2 linked regions of the Reyranella humidisoli genome follow. The protein of the gene in region 2 interacts with the protein of the main gene of each other region in a pairwise test. Links are inferred from orthologs where the notes say so. Each region holds a gene or a part of one and is shown on either strand. Other genes may lie near its edges. The genes, in order: KQ910_RS22985 and ybgC.

Region 1 (5,064 bases), 180 kb from region 2 along the record:
GACAATGGCGGTGGCCAGGTCGTGGTCAGCGGTCACAAGGAAGCGGTCGAGCGCACCATCGAGGCAGCCAAGGCCAAGGGCTGCAAGCGCGGAATGCTGCTGCCGGTGAGCGCGCCTTTCCATTGCCCGCTGATGCAGCCAGCCGCCGACGCGATGAAGGTCGCGCTCGAAGGCGTGACGTTGATGCCGCCGCGCGTGCCGCTCATATCCAATGTGCTGGCGTCGGAGCTGAGCGACCCCGACTCGATCAAGCAGCGGCTGGTGGAACAGGTCACCGGCCTCGTGCGTTGGCGCGAAAGCGTGCAATACATGAAGTCGCGAGACGTCGAGGTTCTGGTCGAATGCGGTACCGGCAAGGTTCTGTCGGGGCTTGTGAAGCGCATCGACAAGGACATGACCGGCATGGCGCTCAACACGCCGGCCGACATCGAAGCCTTCCTGAAGACGGTGTGAGGAGAAAGCCATGTTCGACCTGACCGGCAAGGCGGCTCTCGTCACGGGTGCATCGGGTGGTATCGGCGGCGCGATCGCGCGCGCACTCCACAAGCAGGGCGCGACGGTGACGCTCTCGGGCACGCGTGCCGAAGCGCTGGAGCAGCTCAAGGCGACGCTCGGCGAACGCGCCTACGTCGTCACCGCGAAGATGGACGATGCGGCCGATATCGACCGCCTCGCCAAGGAGGCCGAAGCCGCAATGGGCGGCAAGCTCGACATCCTGGTGAACAATGCCGGCATCACGCGCGACAACATCTCCATGCGCATGAAGGACGAGGAATGGGAGAAGGTCCTGCTGGTGAACCTCACCGGCACCTTCCGTCTCACCCGCGCGGCCATGCGCGGAATGATGAAGCGGCGTTTCGGCCGCGTCATCAACATCACCTCGATCGTCGGTGTCACCGGCAACCCGGGCCAGGCCAACTATGCGGCGGCCAAGGCCGGTCTGATCGGCATGTCGAAGTCGCTGGCGCAGGAACTGGCGTCCCGCGGCATCACGGTAAACTGCCTCGCGCCGGGCTTCATCGCCACGCCGATGACCGACGTGCTGACCGACGACCAGAAGAAGACCATCCTGGGTCGCGTTCCCGCGGATCGCCTCGGCACGCCGGAGGAGATCGCGGCCGGTGTCGTCTATCTCGCCAGCGACGAGGCGGCCTATGTCACGGGTCAGACCCTGCACATCAACGGCGGGATGGCGATGATCTGAGGGTAAAGGCTGCAAGTGCCTGATTTTGTGGGCTTTTCGGACCTAGCCAATGGCCCGGAAGCTATGTTAATAGCGCGGCATCCGCCGAACCCCCTTCGGCGACCGGGATTTTTGGATACACGGGAAGGACAAGACAATGAGCGATATTGCCGAGCGCGTTAAGAAGATCGTCGTTGAGCATCTCGGCGTCGAGGCCGCTCAGGTCAAGGAAGAGGCCAAGTTCATCGACGACCTCGGCGCGGACAGCCTCGACACGGTCGAGCTGGTGATGGCGTTCGAGGAAGAATTCGGCATCGAGATTCCCGACGACGCCGCCGAGAAGATCCAGACCGTCGGCGACGCCATCGGCTTCATCAAGGGCAACGCGAAGTCCTGATCTTCACCGGTTCCTGCAAGAGGGAAGGCGGAAGATGAGGCGAGTCGTCGTAACCGGCTTGGGTATGGTGACGCCGTTGGGTGACGGCGTCGACACGAACTGGCGTCGCCTCATGGCGGCGGAATCGGGCATCCGCCCGATCCAGGCTTTCGATACATCCGATCTCGCGACCAAGATCGCGGGCGAGGTTCCCCAGGGTGACAAGGCAAACGGCCACTTCAACGTGGACGATTACCTAGCGCCCAAGGAGCAGCGGAAGCTGGACAAGTTCATTGTGTTCGGAATCGCGGCCGCCCAGCAGGCGGTCGAGGATTCCGGCTGGATGCCCCAGGACGAGGAAGGTCTGACCCGGACCGGCGTCATGATCGGCTCCGGCATCGGTGGCCTGCAGACCATCTACGAGACTTCGCTGGTGCTGAAGGAGCGGGGGCCGCGCCGCGTCAGCCCGTTCTTCATTCCGTCGGCGCTGATCAACCTCGTCTCGGGTCAGGTCTCGATCAAGTACGGTTTCAAGGGACCGAACCATGCAGTTGTCACCGCCTGCGCCACCGGTGCGCATGCGATCGGCGACGCTGCGCGGCTGATCCAGTTCGAGGATGCGGATGTCATGGTGGCGGGCGGCGCCGAAGCCGCGATCTGCCGCATCGGCATCGCAGGCTTCAATGCCTGCAAGGCGCTGTCGACCGACTTCAACGACACGCCGACCCAGGCTTCGCGTCCATGGGACAGGAAGCGCGACGGCTTCGTGATGGGCGAGGGTGCGGGCTGCGTTGTGCTCGAAGAGTACGAGCACGCGAAGAAGCGCGGCGCCAAGATCTATGCCGAGATTCTCGGCTACGGCCTGTCGGGCGATGCCTATCACATCACCGCTCCGTCCGAGGACGGCGACGGTGCGATGCGCGCCATGAAGGCGGCGCTGAAGCGCGCCAACCTCGGCACGGACCAGATCGACTACGTGAACGCCCATGGCACGTCGACCATGGCGGACGTCATCGAGCTTGGTGCAGTCAAGCGGACCTTTGGCGCCGATGCTTACAAACTGTCGATGTCCTCGACCAAGTCGGCAACCGGCCATCTGCTGGGTGCCGCGGGAGCGATCGAGGCGATCTATTCGATCAAGTCGCTGATCGATCAGGCCGTTCCGCCGACGCTCAACCTCGACGAACCGGACGAGGGCTGCGACATCGACCTCGTTCCCAAGCAGGCCAAGCAGCGCAAGGTTCGCTATGCGCTCAGCAATTCGTTCGGATTTGGCGGCACCAACGCGGCCCTGATCGTCGGGCCGGTCTGATCTTTAATTTGGGGGGCTGAGTCATGCTCAGCTACTTCCGCTGGGTTCTGTTCTTCATTGCGTTGTTCGCCACCGTCATGGGCGGGTCGATCTATGTCGGCCACGTGATCCTCACTGCCCAGGGGCCTCTCGAGAAGACCAAGAATGTCGTGATCCCGCGCGGTGCCGGGCCGACGACGATGGCCAGGCTCCTGGAGGAGGAGGGCGTCATCGCCCATCCGCGCCTGTTCCGCGTGGCCCTGATGATCGATCCGTCGCCCAAGCCCATCAAGGCGGGCGAGTACGAGGTGCCGGCCCACACCTCGATGCAGGCACTGGTCGAGTTGCTTCAATCGGGCAAGGTCGTGCAGCGCCGCCTCACCATTCCCGAGGGCATGACGACGCCTGAAGTGCTGGAACTCGTGCGCAAGACCGAGGCGCTCACCGGGAACATCACGCTCGACGTGAAAGAGGGCGACCTCCTGCCCGAGACCTACTTTTATTCGCGCGACGATACCCGTGACGGGCTTCTGTTGCGTATGAAGGAGGCGATGGAGAAGGCTCTGGACGAGGCCTGGCGCAAGCGTGCCGCCGGCCTGCCGCTCGCCAACAAGCGCGAGGCGCTGATCCTGGCGTCGATGATCGAGAAGGAAACGGCGGTGCCGTCGGAGCGCACCCGGGTCGCGGCGGTCTTCATCAACCGTCTGCGCCGGCGCATGAAGCTCGAGAGCGACCCAACCACCATCTACGGCCTGACCGAAGGAAAGGCGCCGCTGGGGCGCGACCTGACGCGCGCCGACCTGCAGTCGAACACGCCCTTCAACACTTACGTGATCGCGGCCCTGCCGCGCGGCCCCATCTGCAATCCCGGGCGCGCCTCCATCGTCGCGGCGACCAATCCGGCGCGTGACCGTTCGCTGTTCTTCGTCGCCGACGGGCAGGGCGGGCACGCCTTCGCCACCACGCTCCCCGAGCACAACCGCAACGTCGAGCGCTGGCGCCAGATTCAGCGCGAGAAGGCGGAATCGCAGACACAGCCGCAAACGCCGGCGCCCCAGGCGCCGACCACCCGGCAATAGGTCATGCCGGCGCTTCTTCTGGCGCTGCTGTCCTTCGCTGCAATCGCCTTGGCCATTGCCTGGCTCCTGCGTGCCAATCCGTCGTCGCTGGCGCGCGTGATGCGCGTGATCATGGTTGTGCTGGGCGGCATCGGCGTCGGCGCCATGCTGATCTTCGGGCTGCGTTTCCTGCCCGGTCTCCTGCCGGAACTGATGGGGCTGGCGGGTATCGTCATCACGGCGCTGATCGCGCGGGCGGTCCGTAACCGGCCGTCCGGCGGCTTCAGTGCGCCGGGTGCCGGCCAGCGAACCGAGGTCAACACGGCATTCCTGAAGGCATGGATCGATCACGCGAGCGGCGATGTCGGCGGTACGGTTTTGGCCGGCCGCTTCGCCGGACGCACCCTGGACGCGCTGACCGACGCGGATCTGCTCGACTTGCGGACCGAATGCGCCGCGGACGCCGATTCGCTGCGGGTCCTCGAAGCCTATCTCGACCGGCGCCTCGGGGCGGACTGGCGGAACGCGCGGAGCGCGCCGCCGCCGCGCGGCTCCCGCTCGGACATGAGCCGCGAGGAAGCGCTGGCAGTGCTGGGCCTCTCCGAAGGCGCGACCGGTGAGGAGATCAAGGCGGCGCACCGGCGCCTGATCCAGCGCATGCATCCCGACGTCGGGGGATCGGCCGACCTCGCCGCACGGATCAACCGGGCCAAGGACGTGCTGCTCGGCGGTTGATCTTGCCACGACGCGCGCCGCCATGGCATCTAGCGCGCTCGCGGGTCATCTTGCCTTGATCCTGTCAAATCATTGATTTTCATATACAATCCGGTTTCTGAACGAGGTCGATGAGTATGGCGCAGCGAGTCCGAAAAGCCGTCCTTCCGGTTGCCGGTCTGGGAACGAGATTCCTGCCCGCGACCAAAGCCATGCCCAAGGAGATGCTGACGGTCGTCGATCGGCCGCTCATCCAGTACGCGGTCCAGGAGTGCCTGGCCGCCGGCATCGAGGAGTTCGTCTTCGTGTCCGGGCGCAACAAGGGCGCGTTGGAGGATCACTTCGACCATGCCTACGAACTGGAGGCGACGCTCGAACAGCGCAAGAAGGCGCCGGAGCTGAAGCAGACGCAGGACGCCACGATCAAGCCGGGCAATGCGAT
Region 2 (9,272 bases):
ACCCGCAGCTGTTCTTCTGCCGCTCCTGGTCGATGCGGCGCTTCTGAAGGTCCGTGGCGCGCGGATAGTCCTGGTTGAAGCGGGCAAAGATGGCGCAGGCGTCGGACTTGCGGCCGAGGTTGGACATCGTGATCCCCAGCTTCAGGAGGTTGTCCGGTCCCTTCGGGCTCGTCTTGTAGACCTTGTAGCCTTCGGCGAATGCCGTCAGCGCATTGTTGTAGTCGCGCCGGGCGTAATAGGTCTCACCCAGCCAGTATTGCGCGTTGCCCGCGAGCTTGTTCTGCGGATTGCGCTGCACGAAGGTCTTGAAGCCGCGTTCGGCGGCGGCGTAGTCGCCCTCCTGCAGTTTCTTGAAGGCCTCGTCGTAAAGCTGATCGCCGGCCGCGGCACCGCCCGGCGCTGCGCCCGGCGTCGGCGCGGGCCCCGAGGGGGTCGCGGGTGCCGCCGCCAGACCGCCCGGACGCGGTGCCGCGCCGCCCGGCTTGCCGCCACCGCCCTTCTCGAGCTGGTCGATTCGGTACTCGTAGTCGGCCTGCATCTTCTCCATCTGCTGCATCAGCGTCGCGTTGCGATGCTGGAGCTGCTCGATCTGACCGGTCATCATCGTCAGCGTCTGCTGAAGCTGATTGAGGCGGTCCTCGATGTAGACGCTGTCGCCACCGCGCTGTGCCGCTGCGGCGGTCGGCAGGGCGAAAACGACGAGAAGAGCGAACCAGGGCGAAAAGATCTTCATGGCAGGCGCTTTGTTCACATCAAACGCGGCCATTTTCAGGCATGCCCGCCCCGCCTCCAAACGAAAACGCCGGTCGCGTGGCGACCGGCGTCTCCTCAATCGCCTCGCTACGAGGCTGAACTACTCCAGCGCAGTGATGGCGCGGCGGTTGCGCGCCCAGGCGGCTTCGTCGGAGCCGACCGGATCGGGACGTTCCTTGCCATAGCTGACGGTCTTGAGGCGCGACGCGGGGATGCCCTGCGCGATCAGGTACTGGCGCGCGGCATTGGCGCGGCGCTCACCGAGCGCCAGGTTGTACTCGCGCGTACCGCGCTCGTCGCAGTGGCCTTCGATGGTGATCTGATAGTTGCCGTACTTCTTCAGCCACTCGGCCTGACGATTCAGCGTCTGGCGGCCGTCTTCGCGAACCGTCGAGGAGTCGGTGTCGAAGAAGACGCGATCGCCGACATTCTGCCGGAAGTCGCCCACCGAGCCGGGCGTCACGGACGTGCTGGCGGCGGAGGCGGTCTGGGTGTCGTTGTTGCTGCAGGCTGCGATGAGGAACATCGCTGCGAGGGCCGACAAGGCCTTGATCATGCTCATCTTTCGATCCACTCCCTGACAGAATCGACCCGGGCGCGGGCTACGCACGGGTCGACAGAAAAGATCATATATTTCGCTACTGCGGAATCAAGGGTGACCACGCCGGGTCCGATGCGTCGGTCGGCGTCGGCACCTGCCGCTCGAAGCGGCCGGTGATATCGACCTGGTGCAGCGTCGCGGAGCCCGCGCGGCCCCCCGAGCTGGGCTGCTGGCGGAAGAACATCAGCACGCGTCCGTTGGGCGCCCAGGTCGGGCCTTCCACGAGGAAGCCGTTGGCCAGCATGCGTTCGCCGCTGCCGTCCGCCCGCATCACGCCGATGCCGAAGCTGCCGGCCGAGATCTTGGTGAAGGCGATGAAGTCGCCACGCGGCGACCAGACCGGCGTGGCGTAGCGGCCTTCGCCGAAGCTGATGCGCCGCTCGCCACCGCCGCCTGCGCTCATGACGTAGAGCTGCTGGGTGCCGCCGCGATCGGAGTTGAACACGATCTGCGCGCCATCGGCCGAGAAGCAGGGCGAGGTGTCGATGGCCGGCGAGTTGGTCAGGCGGCGGAGCTGCCGGCCGCGCACGTCCATCTCGTAGATGTTGGTACGGCCGTTCTCCGCGATGCTCATGACGACCTTGCTGCCGTCGGGGGAGAAGCGCGGCGCGAAGCTCATGCCCGGGAAATTGCCGAGCAGTTCGCGGCGGCCGCTGTCGACGTTCTGTAGATAGACGCGCGGCGGGCCGTTGTTTTCGCCGTACGCCATGTAGACCAGTTCCTGAAGCGTCGGCGAGAAGCGCGGCGTCAGGGCAAGGGTCTTGCCGTCGGTGATGTAGCGATTGTTGGCGCCATCCTGGTCCATGATGGCGATGCGCTTGACCCGGGCATTGGCCGGACCGGTCTCGGAGACATAGGCGACGCGGGTGTCGAAGTAGCCCTCCTCGCCCGTCACGCGCTTGTAGATCGCATCGGAGATGATGTGCGCGAGGCGCCGCCAGTTGTTGGGCTGGCTGGTGAAGGAAAGGCCGGTGGCCTGCTGGCTTGTCACGACGTCCCAGAGCCGGAAGTCGACCTTGATGTTGCCGCCGACCGACGTGACCTGGCCGACGACAAGGCCGGCCGCCCCGACACTGCGCCAGTCCTGGAAACGCGGCGGCGAGGTCGCGTCGACATCCTTCTGGATGTAGGAGCCCGAGGGGATGACGCGAAACAGTCCGCAGTTCTGCAGGTTGTTGCGAATGACACCCGCCATCTGTGCACCCACCGCGTCGCCCTTGAAGTCGACGATGGCGATCGGCACCGGCTCGAAGCTCGGCCGTGTCATATCGATGGTGAGCTGTGCGCGAGCGGTGCTCGCAGCGCCAATCGCGGCAAGCGCCACGCCGCCCAGCAGGGTCGTCCGTCGGTGAAGCATCATGTCGGACCTCTTCATCTCAAGGTTTCTATAGGGTGGAGGGGTCTAGTAGTCGCGTGGATCGAAATTGAATGTGATGGATTTCCAGCTCGTGAACTTTTCTGGCGAAAGCGGCCAGGGCTGGCAACGCGGATTCATGATGGCGCGATGGGCGGCGTCGGCGGCGGCACGATAGACCGGGTCGCTATTGTAGCGCCCGGGATCGCGCAGTTCAGCTTTCACCGGCGTGCCGTTCTGGTTCATTTCAACGACGAACGAAATGATCATCGCTTGGTCACGGGAGCCGCCCTGCGTGTTCCAGCACGGCCGGATCCTCTGGCGCACGCCCTCGATCTCGCTGGCCGTGACGACGGCGGCGAGATTGGGAGCCGCCGGCGCCTGCCGCGTGACCTGCTGCACCGGCTTGGGCTGCTGCTCGGGCGTCTGCACCTTCGACGGCGACTGCTTGTTCTTCAGGATGTCGTCGATCATCGAATCGACGCTCTGCTTCGGTGGTGTCGGCTTCGGCGGCGGCGGTTTGGGCGGCTCGGGCTTCTTCACCTCGGGCGCGGGCTTGGGCGGCTCCGGCGGCTTCTCCACCTTCGGCGGCTCTGGCTCCTTGGGCTTCATCGCCACGAGATCCTCGACCGGCTTCGCGGCCTCCGTCTTCGGCTTCTCCTCCGGCTTCGGGGGGGCCGGCGGCTTGGGCGGCTCGACCACTTCCGGTGGCTTGGGAGTCGGCGGCGACGGCGGCGGTTCGGCCGACTTGGGCGGCGGCGCCTTTGTCGTCTCCTGGGCGATCGGCACGTCCTTGGGCTGCGGCGGCGGATTGCCCACCGTCGGCGCAGCGGCCTTTGCGGCGATGGCCTCGAACTCGACCATCACGGGCTCGGGTTCCAACGGCGGCGGCTTGCCGAAGAAGTCGAGGTTCAGCACCGCCGCCCCCAGCACGAAGACGTGCACCATCGACGACACGATCGCCGGTGTGCGCATTTCGATACTGGAAGGGTGACGCCGAGCCATCGCCTGTCTGGATCCGTCTCTCTTAACGCCGCTGGGCCGGCGCCTGGGGTTGCGGCGTAGGCGCCCGCGGCGCGGGCTGGGCCGGCGTGGCCGGGCTCACCGTGCCGCCGCCTCGTCCGAGCGCCTGCGCCTGCTCGCCGAGCAGGCCGAGCTGGCGGAAACCGCTGTCGATCACCACACCCATGACCTCCATCATCTTCCCGTAGTCGACACTCTTGTCGCCACGCATGAAGACGCGCTGGTCGGGCTTCTCCTCATGGATCGCCTTCAGCTTGGCGCCGAGCTCGGCCACGTCGTACTTGGTCTCGCCGAGGAAAACCTCGCCCTGGGAATTGACCGAGACGACCATCGGCTCGTCCTTGCCGCCGACTTGGCTGGCGCTGGTCTTCGGCAGGTCGACCGGCACGCCGACCTGCAGGAGCGGCGCCGTCACCATGAAGATGATCAGCAACACCAGCATGACGTCGACGAGCGGCGTCACGTTGATGTCGGCGATGGGCGTATAGCTTCGCCGCTTGAACTTGCTGCCCGACGAGTTGGCGCCGGGTGCCGGAATGACGCCGGACATCAGACCTGTTCCTCGAGCTGCCGCGACAGGATGGTGATGAACTCACCGGCGAAGGCCTCGAGCTGCTGGGCGTAGCGCGAGACCTGGCCTGACAGGATGTTGTAGGCGGCGGCTGCGGGAATGGCGGCCACCAGGCCGATGGCGGTCGCGAACAGCGCCTCCGAGATGCCGGGCGCCACCACCGCAAGCGAGGTGTTCTTGGACTGCGCGATGTGGCTGAAGCTGTTCATGATGCCCCACACCGTGCCGAACAGGCCGACGAAGGTGGCGTTGGCGCCGACGGTGGCGAGGAAACCCAGGCGCTTTTCGATCGCCTCCATCTCGCGCTGGATGGTGACGCCCATCACCTGCTCGATACGCTGGCGCAATGCCGCGCGCGCCGTAGCGCTCGACGCCAGGCCCTTGGAGACCGAGCGGCGCCATTCGCGCATGGCGGCGGAGAAGATACTCGACATGGGATCGTCCGGCTTGGCGCCGACGCGGTCGTAGAGGTCCTCGAGCGAAACGCCCGACCAGAACGTGTCTTCGAAGGTCTGGGCGCTGCGCTTCAGCGAGCGCAGGCGGAGAACCTTCTCGAAGATGATCGCCCATGACCAGAACGAGGCCAGAAGCAGCAGGATCATGATGGCTTTCACGACCCAGTCGGCCTGCATGAACAGGCCGTAGACGGACATGTCGATTGTCCCCGTGCCGCCGCCGAGGGGGGCTCCGGCGACCTGCGCAAACGCGTCCATTTATGTTCTCCGTTGGTTCAAGAGGGTTGTATCCGAATATGGCGTGAGCGGGGCGATCCGTTCACGGCTACCTGGGCCAGGGCAGTCCGCACGAGCGGCGGCAATCGGACAGGCCGACCGCCCTCGCCCATGCAGGCGACGACGAGTTCGGCTCGAACCAGGATCTCTTCACCGCGGCGCGCATGCTGGAGCATGTCCAGCGAGGCGCCACGCAATTCGCCGCAGCTTGTGACGATCTCGATCGTATCGTCCAGCCGCGCGGGCTTCAGGTAGTCGATGGCGCAACGACGCACGACCCAGTTGACGCCGCGCTCCTCGCGCAGCGCCGTATGCTGCTGCCCGAGAAGCCGCAGAAGTTCAGTGCGCCCACGCTCCAGGAAGCGCAGCCAGTTGGCGTAATAGACGATGCCGGCGGCATCCGTATCTTCATAGTAGACGCGCAACGGCAGCACGTGGGTACCGTCGTCGATGCGGCCCGAGGTCGGCGCCGCGGTCACGCTTCCTCCACCGGGCCGCCACCCGCCAGCAGATCGAGCTGCTGCTTCTGGCCCTTGGGAATCGAAAGGCCGAGATGGCGATAGCCGCCTTCCGACAGCAACCGGCCGCGCGGGGTACGCATCAACAGGCCGAGTTGCATCAGGTAGGGCTCGATCACGTCCTCGATGACGTCGCGCTGTTCCGCCAGGGCGGCGGCCAGCGTTTCGGCTCCCACGGGTCCGCCGCCGTAATTCTCGGCGATGCAGGCGAGGTAACGGCGGTCCATGGCGTCCAGGCCACGCCCATCGACTTCGAGGCGCGTCAGGGCCGCGTCCGCGATCCGGGCGTCGACGTCGGCATTGCCGGCGACCGCGGCGAAGTCGCGGACCCGGCGCAGCAGCCGGTTGGCGACGCGCGGCGTGCCGCGCGAGCGCTTGGCGATCTCGGCGCTGCCGTCCGCCGCCAGCGACATCTTCAGGACGCGCGCGGCGCGCTGCACGATCGTCTCCAGTTCGGCCGGTTCGTAGAACACCATGCGCAGCGGAATACCGAAGCGCTCGCGCAACGGCCGCGTCATGAGGCCCGAGCGCGTCGTGGCGCCGACCAGCGTGAACGGCGGCAGTTCGATGCGCACCGACCGGGCCGCAGGTCCCTCGCCGATCATCAGGTCGAGCTGGAAATCCTCCATCGCGGGATAGAGGACTTCCTCGATTGCAGGATTGAGACGGTGGATCTCGTCGATAAACAGCACATCGTGCGGCTGTAGATTCGTGAGCTGCGCCGCGAGGTCCCCCGCCTTCTGGATGACAGGCCCCGAGGTCGCGCGAAAGCCCACGCCCATCTCGCGCGCCACGATCTGCGCCATCGTGGTCTTGCCGAGGCCGGGCGGCCCGTGCAGCAGCACGTGATCCAGCGCCTCGCCACGCCCCTTGGCGGCGGTGATGAAGATCTTCAGGTTTTCCCGGACCTGCTTCTGGCCGATGAAATCGTCGAGCGTCTGCGGGCGCAGCGCCAGCTCGGCCGCGTCTTCCTCGGCGCGCGTGCCAGTCACCAGGCGCTCCGGAACGGCATTCATCGTGCAAGCTCCTGCAGGCCGGCGCGGATCACGGCGTCGAGCCTGGCCTCGGCACCGAGCCGCTGGGTGACGCGAGCGACGGCGCCGAAGGCCTCGACCCGCTTGTAGCCGAGATTGACGAGGGCGGAGATCGCGTCCTCGTTGATCGACCCGGCGGCAGCGGCCGGCGCACCCGCGTTGCTCTCCGACGCAGGAGCCGGCGCGATGCCGAAGGCGGCGGCCTTGTCCTTCAATTCCGTTGCAAGCCGCGCGGCGAGCTTGGGCCCGACGCCGGCCGGCCGCGAGAGAGTGCCCTTGTCCTGCGCGGCGATGGCGCGCGCGATCTCGTCCGGCGACAGGGTCGACAGGATCGACAGGGCGACCCGCGCGCCTACGCCCTGCACCGTCGTCAGGATACGAAACCAGTCGCGCTCGGCCGTTCCGAGGAACCCATAGAGCGAGATCGCATCCTCGCGCACGATCGTCTCGACCAGCATCGTGGCCTGACCGCCGACCGCAAGATCGCGCAGCGTGCGCGCCGAGGCCGAGACCAGATAGCCCACGCCGCCCACGTCGATGACGGCGCTGTCGGTGTCAACCGAGTCGACGAGGCCCTTCAACTTGGCGATCACAGCGCGGCCTCGATCCGCCGCGCCGTGGCGCGATGATGGGCATGGCAGATGGCGACGGCCAGGGCGTCGGCCGCGTCCGCCTTGGCGACCACGCCAGGCAGCAGCCGGCTCACCATCATGGCGATCTGGTTCTTGTCGGCGTGCCCCGCTCCGACGACCGACTTCTTCACGAGGTTCGCCGAATACTCGAACACTTCGAGGCCCGCGCGGGCGGGCGCCAGCATGACGACGCCGCGCGCCTGGCCGAGCTTCAGGGTCGAACCGGGATTGACGTTCACGAAGGTCTCCTCGACCGCGGCCTCGATCGGGCGCTGCGCTTCGATGACGCCGGCGACGCCCTCGAACAATTCCCTCAGTCGCTCCGCCAGCGTGCCCGCCGGGGCAACTTTCACGACTCCGTGGGCCACATGGCGCAGCCTGTTGCCTTCGACCTCGATCACACCCCAGCCGGTCAACCGCAGGCCGGGGTCGAGGCCGATCAATCTCATCCCGCCCGACTCAGGCCGCGAACTTCGCCAGAGCGTCGTCCGAAACCTCGAAGTTGGCGTAGACGTTCTGGACGTCGTCGTTGTCCTCGAGGGCGGCGATCAGATCGAGCATGGCCTGCACGGTCTCACCCTCGATCGGCGCGCCGGTCTTGGGACGCCAGGTCAGTTTGGCCACGCTGGGCTGGCCCAGCGACTTTTCGAGCGCCTCGCGCACCAGGTTGAAGTCGTCCTGGGCGCAGTAGATCTCGTGGAACGCGCCCTCGCCCTCCCCGCTCACCACATCGTCGGCGCCCGCCTCGATCGCCTTCTCCATAACTTCGTCGGCGCTGCCGACGGAGAGCGGGAAGCGGAACTCGCCCAGCCGGTCGAACATGAACGACACGCTGTTGGATTCACCCAGGTTGCCGCCATGCTTGGAGAAGCTCGATCGGACTTCGCCCGCCGTCCGGTTGCGATTGTTGGTCAACGCCTCGACGATCACCGCGACGCCGGCCGGGCCGTAGCCCTCATAGCGCACCTCGTCGTAATTCGCGTCGGCGTCCGTGCCCGAGCCTCGCTTGATGGCGCGATCGATCGTGTCGCGAGTCATGTTGTTTTCGCGCGCGGTGATGATCGCCGCCCGCAGACGTGGATTTGACGCGGGATCGGCAGCGCCAAGCCGGGCGGCGGTCGTGATCTCGCGGATCAGCTTGGTGAAGATCTTGGCCCGCACGGCGTCCTGACGCCCTTTGCGGTGCATGATGTTCTTGAATTGGGAATGCCCCGCCATCGCAGACAACCAGATTAGGTAATGAGAAGAGCCGCCTATACCACTTCTCGTGGGTTTTGGCAGGCAGGCAGGCGCCCCAACCGGCCGTTGGGACAAAAAAAGGCGGGGGCCGAAGCCCCCGCTAAAAAACGTCGGAATCTTGATTCCGACGCCCCCTCTAACCTAGAAGACCGTTCGCCGAATGTGGCGAAAAACTCTTTAACTTCAAAAGGATGCCGGTTTTTCCCCAAGCCGTCAACGGCGCTCTTCAAGCCACTTCTAATAGGTGTGCAGGGTGCGTGACGGATACCAAATACGGGAAAGTCAGGCGGTCGGCGCCAGCCGCCCCCCCACCCTGACCGGCCGGATCGACCTGGCGAGACCGGTCCGGTCGTCGGTTTCGACCACCGCGGCGCACAAAGTACCCTCGCCCTCGGCCGGCGACAGGCGTTCGCCCGGCATTTTCCGGATGAATCGCTGCATCGCGACCTCCTTCTTCATGCCGATGACGCTGTCATAGTCCCCGCACATGCCCACATCGGTCTGATAGGCGGTCCCACCCGGAAGGACCCAACCGTCGGCCGTCGGGACGTGGCTGTGGCTGCCCAGGACCGCGGAGGCGCGGCCATCGCAGAAATGGCCAATGGACTGCTTTTCGCTCGTCGCCTCCCCGTGAACGTCGATCAGGATCAACTGCGCGCCGCGGCCCAGGGCATATTTCGACAATTCGGCGTCCAGCGCGCGGAACGGGTCGTCGAGCGCGTCCATGAACAGCCGGCACATGACATTGATCACCACGATCTTCTGGCCGCGTGGCGTCTGGAACAGGTTGGCGCCCCATCCCGGCGTCCCCGGCGG

Evidence for each region.
Region 1: the proteins of ybgC (region 2) and KQ910_RS22985 interact in binary tests that used the Escherichia coli proteins (3 or more experiments, as listed by UniProt). The link is inferred for Reyranella humidisoli from one-to-one orthologs.

The regions. Positions count from the first base shown.
Region 1 is NZ_JAHOPB010000002.1:947,116-952,179, forward strand. What follows is about bases 1-2,960. They hold KQ910_RS22985 (acyl carrier protein), read left to right. Parts: upstream 1-1,340; coding sequence 1,341-1,580; downstream 1,581-2,960. Other genes in these bases: fabD (ACP S-malonyltransferase), read left to right, coding at 1-453; fabG (3-oxoacyl-[acyl-carrier-protein] reductase), read left to right, coding at 464-1,204; fabF (beta-ketoacyl-ACP synthase II), read left to right, coding at 1,615-2,871; mltG (endolytic transglycosylase MltG), read left to right, coding at 2,895-2,960. In the rest of the region: more of mltG, read left to right, coding at 2,961-3,929; KQ910_RS23000 (DnaJ domain-containing protein), read left to right, coding at 3,933-4,643; UTP--glucose-1-phosphate uridylyltransferase GalU, read left to right, coding at 4,760-5,064. UniProt on the Escherichia coli protein: Carrier of the growing fatty acid chain in fatty acid biosynthesis.
Region 2 is NZ_JAHOPB010000002.1:761,366-770,637, reverse strand. What follows is about bases 3,773-6,772. They hold ybgC (tol-pal system-associated acyl-CoA thioesterase), read right to left. Parts: upstream 5,513-6,772; coding sequence 5,033-5,512; downstream 3,773-5,032. Other genes in these bases: ruvA (Holliday junction branch migration protein RuvA), read right to left, coding at 6,564-6,772; ruvB (Holliday junction branch migration DNA helicase RuvB), read right to left, coding at 5,509-6,567; tolQ (protein TolQ), read right to left, coding at 4,281-5,015; tolR (protein TolR), read right to left, coding at 3,773-4,281. Also shown: tRNA lysidine(34) synthetase TilS, read right to left, coding at 1-2; tol-pal system protein YbgF, read right to left, coding at 1-733; peptidoglycan-associated lipoprotein Pal, read right to left, coding at 854-1,315; Tol-Pal system beta propeller repeat protein TolB, read right to left, coding at 1,392-2,714; cell envelope integrity protein TolA, read right to left, coding at 2,757-3,683; more of tolR, read right to left, coding at 3,736-3,772; more of ruvA, read right to left, coding at 6,773-7,178; crossover junction endodeoxyribonuclease RuvC, read right to left, coding at 7,175-7,666; KQ910_RS22055 (YebC/PmpR family DNA-binding transcriptional regulator), read right to left, coding at 7,677-8,435; KQ910_RS22050 (TIGR00282 family metallophosphoesterase), read right to left, coding at 8,739-9,272.